One region of the Nocardiopsis baichengensis YIM 90130 genome, then DNA from elsewhere that is predicted to be linked to it. Evidence: riboswitches for the same ligand, from Rfam matches in the RefSeq annotation. Region 1 holds a riboswitch; the other holds the start of a gene.
The links. A riboswitch is a leader RNA that binds a small molecule or an ion and turns the genes downstream of it on or off. The one in region 1 is predicted to bind cobalamin.
Positions count from the first base shown of each region.

Region 2: another riboswitch for cobalamin. It lies ahead of C892_RS0124255 (ABC transporter substrate-binding protein); the one in region 1 lies ahead of C892_RS0113450 (ABC transporter substrate-binding protein).

Region 1 is NZ_ANAS01000014.1:30,623-36,426, reverse strand. Features, by position in the region: gene C892_RS0113465 (heavy metal translocating P-type ATPase) at 1-1,115, opposite strand, end outside; gene C892_RS0113460 (ArsR/SmtB family transcription factor) at 1,244-1,609, shown strand; gene C892_RS0113455 (carbohydrate-binding module family 20 domain-containing protein) at 1,673-3,550, opposite strand; cobalamin riboswitch at 3,826-4,010, shown strand; gene C892_RS0113450 (ABC transporter substrate-binding protein) at 4,077-5,174, shown strand; gene C892_RS0113445 (FecCD family ABC transporter permease) at 5,171-5,804, shown strand, end outside.
Region 2 is NZ_ANAS01000036.1:49,436-55,239, reverse strand. Features, by position in the region: gene C892_RS0124275 (nucleoside hydrolase) at 1-639, shown strand, start outside; gene nadE (NAD(+) synthase) at 652-1,482, opposite strand; gene C892_RS0124265 (putative glycolipid-binding domain-containing protein) at 1,605-2,162, opposite strand; gene putP (sodium/proline symporter PutP) at 2,341-3,885, opposite strand; cobalamin riboswitch at 4,102-4,268, shown strand; gene C892_RS0124255 (ABC transporter substrate-binding protein) at 4,362-5,354, shown strand; gene C892_RS0124250 (FecCD family ABC transporter permease) at 5,357-5,804, shown strand, end outside.

The sequences.
Region 1 (5,804 bases):
GACGCCCGGTCGCCGCCGCCCAGCGGGCGCACCTCCGCCACCCGCGGCGCCCCCTCGGTGAGGGTGCCCGTCTTGTCCAGGGCGACGGTGTCGGCGGCGGCCAGGCGCTCCAGCGCCTCCGCCGACTTGACCAGCACGCCGTGGCGGCCGGCGTTGGCGATGGCCGCCAGCAGGGGCGGCATCGTGGACAGCACCACGGCGCAGGGCGAGGCGACGATCATGAAGGTCATCGCGCGCATGAGCGCCGAGGCCGGATCGGATCCGAACGCCAGCGGGACGGCGAAGACGGCGATGGTGGCCGCGACCATGCCGATGCTGTAGCGCTGCTCGATGCGCTCGATGAAGCGCTGGGTGGGCGAGGTCGTCCGGGAGGCCTCCTCGACCATCGCGGCGATGCGGGCGACCACGGCGTCCCCGGCCTCGCGTCCCACGCGCACGGTCAGCGCCCCGGACCCGTTGAGGGTTCCGGCGTAGACCTCGTCCCCGGGGGCCTTGTCGGCGGGCAGCGCCTCCCCGGTGATGGTGGCCTGGTCGACCTCGCTGCGCCCGTCGACGACGCGGCCGTCGGCCCCGACCGCCTCGCCGGGGCGCACCAGAACGGTGTCGCCCACCGCCAGGTCCCCGGCGGCGACGGCCTCCTCCCGTCCGCCGGGTCCCAGCCGGGTCGCGGTGGCGGGGGCGAGGTCGAGCAGGCCGCGCACGGAGTCCTCGGTGCGGGCGGTCGCCACCGCCTCCAGGGCACCGGAGACGGCGAAGATGACGATGAGCAGGGCGCCGTCCCCGGGCTGGCCCACGGCGGCCGCGCCGAGCGCGGCGACCACCATCAGCAGGTCGACGTCGAGGGTGCGCCCCTTGAGCGCCTTGAGGCCGGACAGCGCGGGCTCCCAGCCGCCCAGGGCGTAGACCGCGCCGTAGAGCAGGCCCGTGGCCAGGGGCGGGGCACCGAGCAGGTCGAGCGGGAGGGCGAGGAGGAACACGGCGAGCGCGGCCGCGGCCCAGCGCACCTCGGGCAGCTCCAGCAGGCGGGTGCGGTGGCGCCGCGGCGCGGCGGCGAGCTGGGCCGCCGGTGCGGGCGCGGCGGCGGGGGCGGACGGGTTCGCGGTGGGTGAGGGCATCGTCGGTCCTCGCGCGGTGGTTCGGGGCAGGGCGGGACGGACCGGGGCGGAGCCGCGGCCGGTCGGGGCGCCACTATACAGGAATACATGAACAAGTCTTCATTAGTTCACGAAAGTAGGATGGCTCCATGGGCCACGAACTCGCTTCCCCTTCCCCCGCGGCCGCGCCCGCGCTCGACGCGGCCACCGCCGAGAAGGTGGCGTCCACCCTGCAGGCCCTGGCCACCCCCTCCCGCCTGCTGATCCTGTCCCGCCTGCGCGAGGGGCCCCTGCCCGCCACCGAACTGGCCGACGCGGTGGGCATGACGCAGTCGGCCTGCTCGCACCAGCTGCGGCTGCTGCGCAACCTGGGCCTGGTCGCCGGCGAGCGCCGGGGCCGCTCGGTGGTCTACTCGCTCTACGACCACCACGTCGCCCAGCTCATCGACCAGGCCCTGAACCACGTCGAACACCTGCGCCTGGGCCTGCCCGACCGGCCCGCCGAAGAAGCCTGAGCAGGCCTCCGGGGGCCCGGCCCCGGGGTACCGGGGCCGGGCTCACTGCTCCGGTCCCGCCGCTCAGTCGCGCCACTCGCCTCCGAGCTCCACGGCGCACCCGTCACCGGAGGCCACCGCCGTGCGGTTGCCGCCCGACTCCCAGGTCACCGTGCCGTCCGGGTCCTTCTTGATGTACTTGTACTCGAACTCCGCCCCCGGCGGCAGCCCGACCGAGCCGCTCCACTCGGGGTAGGCCCCCTCGTCGGTCGACAGCTCCAGCGCCCGGCCGGTGTCCCAGCCGCCCAGCTCCTCGACGGACCCGGCGACGTACACCCCTTGGCCGTAGAAGGTCTCCACGGTCGGGCCGAAGACGGCCTCGACCTCCGTGCACGCGCCGGGGTCCCCGGGGTCCCCGCCCGAGTCGCAGCCGCCGGGGTCGGCGCACTCCACCACCGCACCGGTGTGCAGGGCCACGGCCCCCTCGGGCGGGACGGACACCTCGACACGGCCGCCGGCCACCTCCACGGCGGCCCCGTCGCAGGCGCCGTCGGCGAAGGTCCCGGAGGCGACGTCGCAGTAGGTCCCGTCGGGCAGCGCGGTGGCGAACCCGGCGCTCCACTCCGAACCGGTGGCGTTGAAGGCCGCGAAGCCCGCGCCGCCGCGCTCCAGGGCCACCCGCCCCCGCTGTGAGCCGTCGTCGGCCCAGGACACCTCCTCGCCGGCCGTCGCGCTCGCGAAGGTCGGCATGCCGTTGAGCGCGCGGTGCTCGCACACCCACCGCTCCTGCGCGCAGTCGGCGGCCTCGGTGGTCCCGTCGGCCGCCATGGGCGGGCCCTGTTCGGTGGAGGTGAACGCGTAGCTGGACATCACCTTGGGCGTGCCGTAGCCGTGCGCCAGCAGGAAGGCCTGGGCCAGGTCGTAGCGGTCCCGGTCGGTCCCGTGCGTCAGGGTGGGCTCGGAGCGCTGAGTGTCGTGGTTGACGACGAAGGAGACCGCGCTGTCCGAGGCCAGCTTGCCCTCCTCCAGGTCCTTGGCGCCCTGGAGGTTCCCGTCGGCGAAGTCGTGGCCGATCCGGCGCTGGTAGTCGAACTCGGTCACGTCGCCGATCCCGGTGTACTCGTCCTCGCCGATCGCCGCGTCGGCGATCACCTCCTGGAAGACGTAGGGCGCCTCGTTCCACCCGGGAACGGTGCCGGGGAGCATGTCCACGACGGCCTGCAGGTCCTCGGGCGGCATGTGCTTGGCCGCGTCGATGCGGAACCCGGCCACGCCCATGTCGACGAGCGAGGCGAGGTAGTCGCCGAGGCGCTCGCGCACGTAGGCGTCGCCGGTCGCCAGGTCGCTCAGCCCGAGCAGCTCGCAGGTGCGCACCTCCCAGGGGTCGCTCCAGTCCTCGATGTCGCGGCCGCACTCGGCGGTGTTGAAGTCCTGCTCGGTGTAGCCGTGGGCGCCGTCGCCGAACAGGTCGGGGTAGGAGTACTTCTCGTACGCGCCGCCCGCGCTGCCCGGGCCCGCCCCGACCGACCCGGTGCCGGTCATGTGGTTGACGATCGCGTCGACGTAGATCCGGACGCCGGAGTCGCGGCAGCGGTCGACCATGTCCTGGAAGTCGGCGGCGGTGCCCCGGCGGGTGTCGTCCAGGCGGTAGCTGACCGGCTGGTAGTCCTGCCACCAGGGGTAGCCCTCCTCTTCCAGCACGACGTGCTCCTGGGGCGGGGAGACCTGGACGGCGGCGTAGCCGTTGGGGCCCAGGACGTCCTCGCACTCCTGGGCGACCGACTCCCAGCGCCATTGGAAGAGGTGGACGACGGCGCCGCCGTCGTCGGGGGCGGCGGCCGGGGACGCGGCCGCGGCTGCGGGCGCCCCGGACGCGGGCTGCCAGGGGGCCGCGGCCGGCAGGGCCGCGCCGAGCAGCAGCACCGCGGCCAGGGTGAGGGTTCTTCGGAGGATGAGGGGCATCGCGCTCTCCTCGTGTGCGGGGGTGCGGGGGGATGGGCGGCCGTGCCGCACCGGCGCGGAACGACCGCCACGTAAAGATCTTGCTATATCTGCAAGAACTTTCAATACGTGCCGAAACATAGCAGCAATGACCGGCGATGTGAACGGCCTCACACCGCCTTCATCTCCGCGGACACGCCGGCCACGGCCGGATCCTGCAAAATCTTGCGCACACGTGCACCGACGGCCGCCTCCCGGAGGCGCCCCTGCCCTCCGCCCGCGAGGGCCCCGACTGCTACGGTTTCCAGCCGTCGGCCGCCCCATCAGGGCGTACAGGGAATCCGGTGCGAATCCGGAACTGGCGCGCAGCGGTGAGGGGGACGGCCGGGGCACGACGCCACTGGACCGCGAACGCGGTCCGGGAAGGCGCCCCGGCCGTGCGAACCCGAGTCCGAAGACCTGGCCGACCCCGGAAGGCCGCCCCGCGGCCTTCGGGAGAACGTGTCCGCCGGCCCCGCGCACGGGCCCCGCACAAGGAAAGGCCTCCGTGGCGACTCCTGCCCCGGCTGCCCACGGCAGCCCCGTCCCCCGTCCCGCCCGCCGCCGCCCCCGCCCGGCCCCCGCCCTCGGCGCCCTGGCCGCGGCGGCGCTCCTGCTCTCCGGATGCGCCTCCGCCGGAGGCGGCGAAGGAGGCGGCGACGCCTCCGGCCCCGAGGCCGCCGGCTCCCCCAAGACGATCGAGAACTGCGGCCGGGAGGTCGAGGTGGCGGCCCCGCCGCAGAGCGCCGTCGCCCTCGACCAGGGCACCACCGAGATCCTGCTCTCCCTCGGGCTGGCCGACCGCATGGCCGGCACCGCCAAGTGGACCGACCCGGTCATGGAGGGGCTGGAGGACGAGGAGGAGAAGGTGCCCCGCCTCGCCGAGCACATGCCCTCCTTCGAGCGCGTCCTCGACGCCGAGCCCGACTTCGTCGGCGCCTCGTTCGCCTCGACCATGGGCACCGGCGGCGTGGCCGAGCGGGACGACTTCGAGGAGCTGGGCGTGCCCACCTACCTCTCCCCCGCCGACTGCGTCGGCAAGGACAACAGCACCGGCGGCGACGGCACGCGCGACGAGCCCCTGGAGATGGAGACGGTCTACCGGGAGGTCCGCGAGCTGGCGGACCTGTTCGGCGTCGAGGACCGCGGCGAGGAGCTCGTCGCCGACCTGCAGGAGCGCGTCGACACCGCCACCGAGGGGATCGACCCCGACACCGCCTCCGACACCACGCTCATGTACTGGTTCTCCGACTCCAACGCCCCCTACATGGCCGGGTGCTGCGGCGCCCCGGGCATCATCACCGGGGCCGTGGGGGCGCAGAACGCCTTCGACGACACCTCCGACGAGTGGCCGCAGATCAACTGGGAGACGGTCGCCGACCGCGACCCCGACCACCTCGTGGTGGGCGACCTGACCCGGGAGACGCAGACCGCCGAGAGCGCCGAGGCCAAGATCGAGTTCTTGGAGAGCGACCCGGTCACCCGGAACATGGAGGCGGTGCGCGAGGAGCGCTACATCGTGGTGAGCGGCGCGTCGATGAACCCCTCGATCCGGACGGTCGAGGGCATCGAGCAGGTCGCCGACGCGCTGTCGTCGGCATCATGACGGCGGGGCGGAGCGCGGCCGCGGCCGCCGCCGGCCTGGTGATCCTGGCCCTGTCGGTGGCCGCCGCCACCGCCCTCGGTCCGGCGGGGATCACGGTCCCCGAGGTGGCGGCGGTGGCCTGGTCCCGGACGGGCGGACCCGAGTCGGGGCTGTCGGCGGTGCGCGAGGGCATCGTGTGGGAGCTGCGCCTGCCCCGCGCGCTGCTCGCCGCGGTGTGCGGGGCCGGGCTCGCGGTCTGCGGGGCGGTGCTGCAGTCCCTGCTGCGCAACCCGTTGGCCGACCCGTTCGTGCTGGGCGTGTCCTCGGGGGCCTCGACCGGCGCCGTCCTGGTGCTGGTCCTCGGTGTCGGGGGCGGGCTGTTCTCCCTGTCCACCGGCGCGTTCGCCGGCGCGTGCGTCTCCTTCGCGCTGGTGCTGCTGCTCAGCAGGCTCTCCGGCGGCACCACCGCCAAGGTGGTGCTGTCCGGGGTGGCGGTCATGCAGCTGTTCTCCGCGCTGACCTCGCTGATCGTGTACTCCTCGGCCGACGCCGAGCAGGCCCGGAGCGTGCTGTTCTGGCTGCTCGGGTCGCTCAGCGGCGCGCGCTGGGACGACGTGTGGCCGTGCGCCGCCGCCCTGGTGGCCGCCCTGG
Region 2 (5,804 bases), on a different contig from region 1:
CTGGCCGCCGAGAACCCGGGCGAGCTGTCCATCGTGGCGATCGGCCCGCTCACCAACATCGCCACGGCCGTGGTGAAGGACCCTCGCTTCGCCGAGAACGTCAAGGCGCTCTACGTCATGGGCGGGTCCAACAACGGGCGGGGCAACATCACCGCCGCCGCAGAGTTCAACTTCTACGTCGACCCGGAGGCGGCCAAGACGGTCTTCGCCGCCGGCTTCGACGTCACCGTCGTGCCCTGGGACCCGCTCACCCTGCGCCAGGCTGTGTTCGGGGAGGAGCGGCTGGAGGAGATCGCGGCGCTGGGCACCCCGCTGTCGGACTTCTTCACCCGGGTGTGCGCGGCGACGCTGGAGTTCGACCGCAGCGTCGGCATCGACGGCACCACCCACCCCGACTCGCTCACCGCCGCCGTTCTGCTCCACCGCGGCCTGGTGCGCGCCTCGTCCCGGTACCACGTGGACGTGGAGACCGCGGGCGAGCTGACCCGCGGCTACTCCGCGATGTCGTGGGGCGTCCACGGCCTGGAGCCCAACGCCGAGGTGGTCGAGGAGATCGACGCCGAGGGGTTCTACGCCTACATCAAGGACCTGCTGTCCACCCCGACCACCCCGTCGCGGGAGATCCGCGCCCCGCAGTAGGCGCGGGGAGCGCTAGGGGGCCGTCGGCAGCGCGCGCTTGTGCGCGGTGGCCCGGTAGCGCGCCACGAGGGCCTCCTCGGCGCGGGCGTCGACGGGGAGGCCCTCCAGGAAGTCGTCGATCTGGTCGTAGGTGAGGCCGAGCGCCTCCTCGTCGGGCTTCTGCGGGCTCAGCGACTCCAGGTCGGCCGTGGGGGTCTTGTCCACGATGTCCGCCGGAGCGCCCAGCTCGGCGGCGACCGCGCGGACGCGACGCTTGGTCAGCCCGGTGAGCGGCACCAGGTCGGCGGCTCCGTCGCCGAACTTGGTGAAGAAGCCGGTCACCGCCTCGGCCGCGTGGTCGGTGCCGACCACCAGGCCGCCGGCCGCCCCGGCGACGGCGTACTGGGCGGCCATCCGCTCGCGCGCCTTGGCGTTGCCGATGACGAAGTCCCGGGCCGAGTCGCCCGCGTAGTCCAGGCCGGCCTTGTCCAGGGCGTCGGCCAGCCCGTCCGTGGCGGGACGGACGTCGACGGTCAGGATCCTGTCCGGGGCGATGAAGCCCAGCGCGCGCTGGGCGTCGTCCTCGTCGCGCTGCACCCCGTAGGGCAGGCGCATGGCGATGAACTCGGCGTCCCCGCCGCCCTCGCGCACCCGCTCGGCGGCCAGCTGGCACAGCCGCCCGGCGGTGCTGGAGTCGACGCCCCCACTGATCCCCAGCACCAGCGCGCGGGCACCGGTGGAGATCAGCCGCTCGACGAGGAACGCGACGCGGCGCTCGATCTCCCGGCGCACGTCGAACTCCGGGGCGACCTCCAGGTCGCGGATGATCTCACTGCGGGCGTCGCTCAGGTCGGGTGCGCTCATGTGGGTCCTCCCCGGGGCTGCGTCTGTCCTCGGAGGATTATCCCGCTCCCGGGCAGGGCACCGGGCATCGGGGCCTGAAGCGGGCCGACAGGGGGCCGGGAGGGGCCGGGGTGCGCCGACGCTCACGCGGCGCGCGTGTACATGCCTTCGAGGTCGAAGGGAACCCCCTCGCGGTCGACGGTCACCCGGACGGTGCCCAGCGCCTCGTCGCTGATCTCGTAGCACTGGCGTCCCCCGGCCGGCTCCAAGCGGGTGCACCGGCGGGCGATCTTGCGCACCGTCAGGCCGGGAACGTCGACCCACGCCATCGCGATCTCGCGCGCCTCCCCCTTGCGCAGGCCCAGCCTGCGGACGGGAAGGGTCACCGTCAGCGGGGTGCAGGAGGCGCACACGTCCACGCAGCCGTCGAGGTCGGGGCGGCGTGTCCCGTCGACGCTCCACTGCGCCCCCGCGCGGCACAGCTCCACCGCCTTCATGCCCTGATCGGTCACGGCCTCAAAGCGCGCACGGAGGACCTCCCAGGCCAGGTCCGTGCGCACGGTCAGGCGGCCGCCGAAAGGGCGCTCCCCCGCGGCGGCCTCCGTCGCCTCCAGGCGGAAGCCGTCGCGCTCGGCGATGACCGTGCCCACACCCGTGCCCTCGCCGCCCAGGCGGCGCCATGCAGCGGGATGCTCACACATGCGTCTGTTCTACCGTTCGCCCCCGTTACGCACCAGAACGCCCCCATCACAATGCATGAACGGAGGGCGATCCGGAGATGGGACGCCGAAACGGCGGTGCGCATGCGGAAGGGCCCCGCGCGGACGGTACGCGGGGCCCTTCCTTGTGAGGGGGGCGTGGTCGGATCGGACCGCGCCGTCAGGCGGACCCGGCCCTCTGCTTGGCGCCGCGGTACTCGGCGTCCACGCGGTCGAAGTCCTCGGCCATCCCGTCGGTCGCCTTGGCGAGCCCGTTGAAGACGAAGATCGCCGCGACGCTGACCACGACCGCCGGGACCATCGCGTACAGGCCGGTCTCCAGCACCTTCTCGTCCAGGACGTCCCAGATGACCGCGGTGGCGCCGCCGCCGACCATCCCGGCCAGCGCGCCGGTCCAGGTCATCCTCTTCCAGTACAGCGACAGCAGGATCACCGGGCCGAAGCCGGCGCCGAACCCGGCCCAGGCGTAGCCCACCAGGTCCATCACGGTGTTGTTCCCGCTCAGCGCGATCCCGGCGGCGGCCACCGCCACCGCCACGACCGCCAGCCGGCTGACCCACACCAGGGTCAGCGGCGAGGCGTCGCGCTTGAGGAAGGCCCGGTAGCCGTCCTCGGTGAGCGCCGAGGAGGCGACCAGCAGCTGGGAGTCGGCGGTGCTCATCACCGCGGCCAGGATGGCGGCCAGCAGCAGCCCGGCCACCCACGGGTTCATCAGGGCCTGGATGAGCGAGGGGAAGACGTTCTCGGCGTTGTCCAGCTCGCTGTCGAAGCCGAAGTAGGCGACGCCGGCGAAGCCCATGACCACGGCCAGGGTCATCGCCGAGACGGCCCAGGCCACGCTGACCGCGCCGGCCCGCGGCACGTCGCCCACCGAGCGGATGCCCATGAAGCGGGCGAGGATGTGCGGCTGGCCGAGGTAGCCGATGCCCCAGGCCAGACCGGAGATGACGACGACCGGGGCGAGGACGGCGCCGGTGTCGAGCGCCCCCTGGCCCTGGAAGCCGCCCAGGACGGAGGAGAGGCCGCCGGTGCCGCGCTCGGCGTCGCCGGTGATCGCGACGATGGCCACGATCGGCACGACGAGCAGCGCGATCCACATCATGACGGCCTGCACGACGTCGGTGTAGCTGACCGCGAGGAACCCGCCCAGGAAGGTGTAGAGCACCACGATCGACACGCCGGCCACGATGGCGACGGCCGAGCTCAGACCGAAGACCTGCTCGAAGAGCCCGCCCATGGCCACCAGGCCGGAGGCGACGTAGAACAGGTAGAAGGCCAGGATGAGCAGGGCCGAGACGCCGCGCAGCAGACCGGTGCGGTCGCCGAAGCGGTTCTCCAGGTAGGAGGAGAGCGTCAGGGAGTCGGACTCGCCGCCGCTGCGGGCGTCGGTGGCGCGCTCGGTGTACACGCGCAACCGGCCGGCGATGAGGATCCAGCTGCCGGCGAAGCCGAGCGCCAGGCCCACGGCGATCCAGGCCTCTCCCAGGCCCGACAGGTAGATGGCACCGGGCAGCCCCAGCAGGAGCCAGCCGCTGAAGTCGCTGGCGTTCGCGCTCAGGCCGGCGACCCAGCTGTTGAGCCTTCGGCCGCCGAGCACGAAGTCCGACAGCGACACGGTTCGCTTGTACACCCACAGACCGATCCCCACCATCACCACGAAGTACGCGGCGAAGGTGAGGACGGACGCCAGCAGTGACTGGTCCACGCCTGGCCCCCTTTTCTCCAGCTCAGGATGGTGACGACCACCGCATCCTGTACTCCGCGTCACGTGCGGCGCAATGACCGATATGCACTTCGCCACTCCTTCGAGATACGGCCGTCACATTCGTCCTCCATAGTTGTCCGACCAGCCAGAACATGGCCGAGCAGTTGTCCGATCGCACAGCGCGGACCTGCCTTCTCCCGCTCTGGGCCCTCCCCGTACGCTGGTGCCGCGACGGGAGCCAGGAAGCCGGTGCGAGTCCGGCACGGTCCCGCCACTGTGACCGGGGAGCCGACCCCGCTGGAGGCCACGGCGCGCGAGCGCTGGAAGGCCGGGCGACGCGACGATCCGGGAGTCAGGAGACTGACCCGTCGCGGAACGTTGCCGACCAGGGGCGCGGACCCCGGAGAGGATGCACACGTGCACGGCCCTGCCCTGCCCTTTCCCGGACGCGCCCGGATCCCGGGAGAGGACCGGACGTGCACCTTCGACCCCCGCACGGCGCCCCCGCGCGCCTGATCGCCCTGACCGCGGCCGCCGCAGCACTGGCCGGCTGCGGCACCACCGGCGCCTCCGAGGAGGAGGCCGCCCCCGCAGAGGGCTACCCCGTCACGGTCTCCGAGTGCGACCGCGAGGTGACCGTCGACGCCCCGCCCGAGCGGGCGGTCACCCTGAACCAGCACGCCACCGAGGTGATGCTGGCGCTCGGCCTGGAGGACCGCATGGTCGGCACCGCCTACCTCGACGACGCGGTGCTGCCCGAGTACGAGCAGGCCTACGAGGAGGTCCCGGTCCTGGCCGACGAGTACCCCTCCTTCGAGGACCTGCTCGCCGCCGAGCCCGACTTCGCCTACGCCGGCTACCCCGGCAGCGCCTTCGACGAGGCCGAGGGGCGCGGCCGCGACGCCCTCGAGGACGCGGGCATGACCACCTACGGCAGCCTCGAGCAGTGCGCGGACGAGGTGGGCGTGGAGACCTCACACCAGGAGATCCGCAACATCGGCGAGCTCTTCGGCGTCGAGGACCGCGCCGAGGAGCTGATCGCCGGGATCGATGAGCGCCTCGCGGAGACGGACTCCCGGATGGAGGGCACCGAACCGGTCGACGTGCTGGTGGTGGACAACGTCGACACCACGGTCTTCACCTCCGGCGGCAAGGGGATCGGCACCGACATCATCGAGCGCGCGGGCGGGCGCAACGTCTTCGACGACGTCGACCAGGTGTTCTCCGACGTGTCCATCGAGCAGGCCGCCGACCGCGAGCCCGAGGCCATCGTCTTCTACGACTACGGCTCGATCACGGTCGAGGAGAAGATCCAGGCCGTCAAGGACGACCCCCTGCTCTCGGGCACCGAGGCGGTGCGCGAGGAGCGCTTCGCGGTCCTGCCGCTGTCCTCGGCGGTGGTGGGGGTGCGCATCGGCGACGCCGTCGCCGACGTCGCCGACCAGCTGCACCCGGGCGAGGACGGCTGAGCGTGCGCACCGCGACGGGGCGCCGCCCCGGCCTGCTCCCCCTGCCCCTGGTGCTGGGTCTGCTCGCGGGCGCGCTGCCGGTGGCGGCCACCTTCGGCGTGATCGTCGGCTCGGTGGACGTCTCCTTCGCCGACACCTGGCGCATCACCGCCCACCGCCTGCTGCCCGGGCTGGTCGAACCGGACTGGCCGCGCGCCCACGAGGCGATCGTGGTCACCGCCCGCGCCCCGCGCGTGCTGCTGGCGGCGATGACGGGCGCGGGGCTGGCCGGGGTGGGCGCCGTGCTGCAGACCCTGGTGCGCAACCCGCTGGCCGACCCGCTGCTGCTGGGCATCTCCTCGGGGGCGACCCTGGGGGCGGTCCTGGTGGTGATCGGCGGCGTCACGCTCTTCGGCGCCTACTCCATGCCGGCGGCCGCGTTCCTCGGCGCGCTGGGCACGCTCGTGGCCG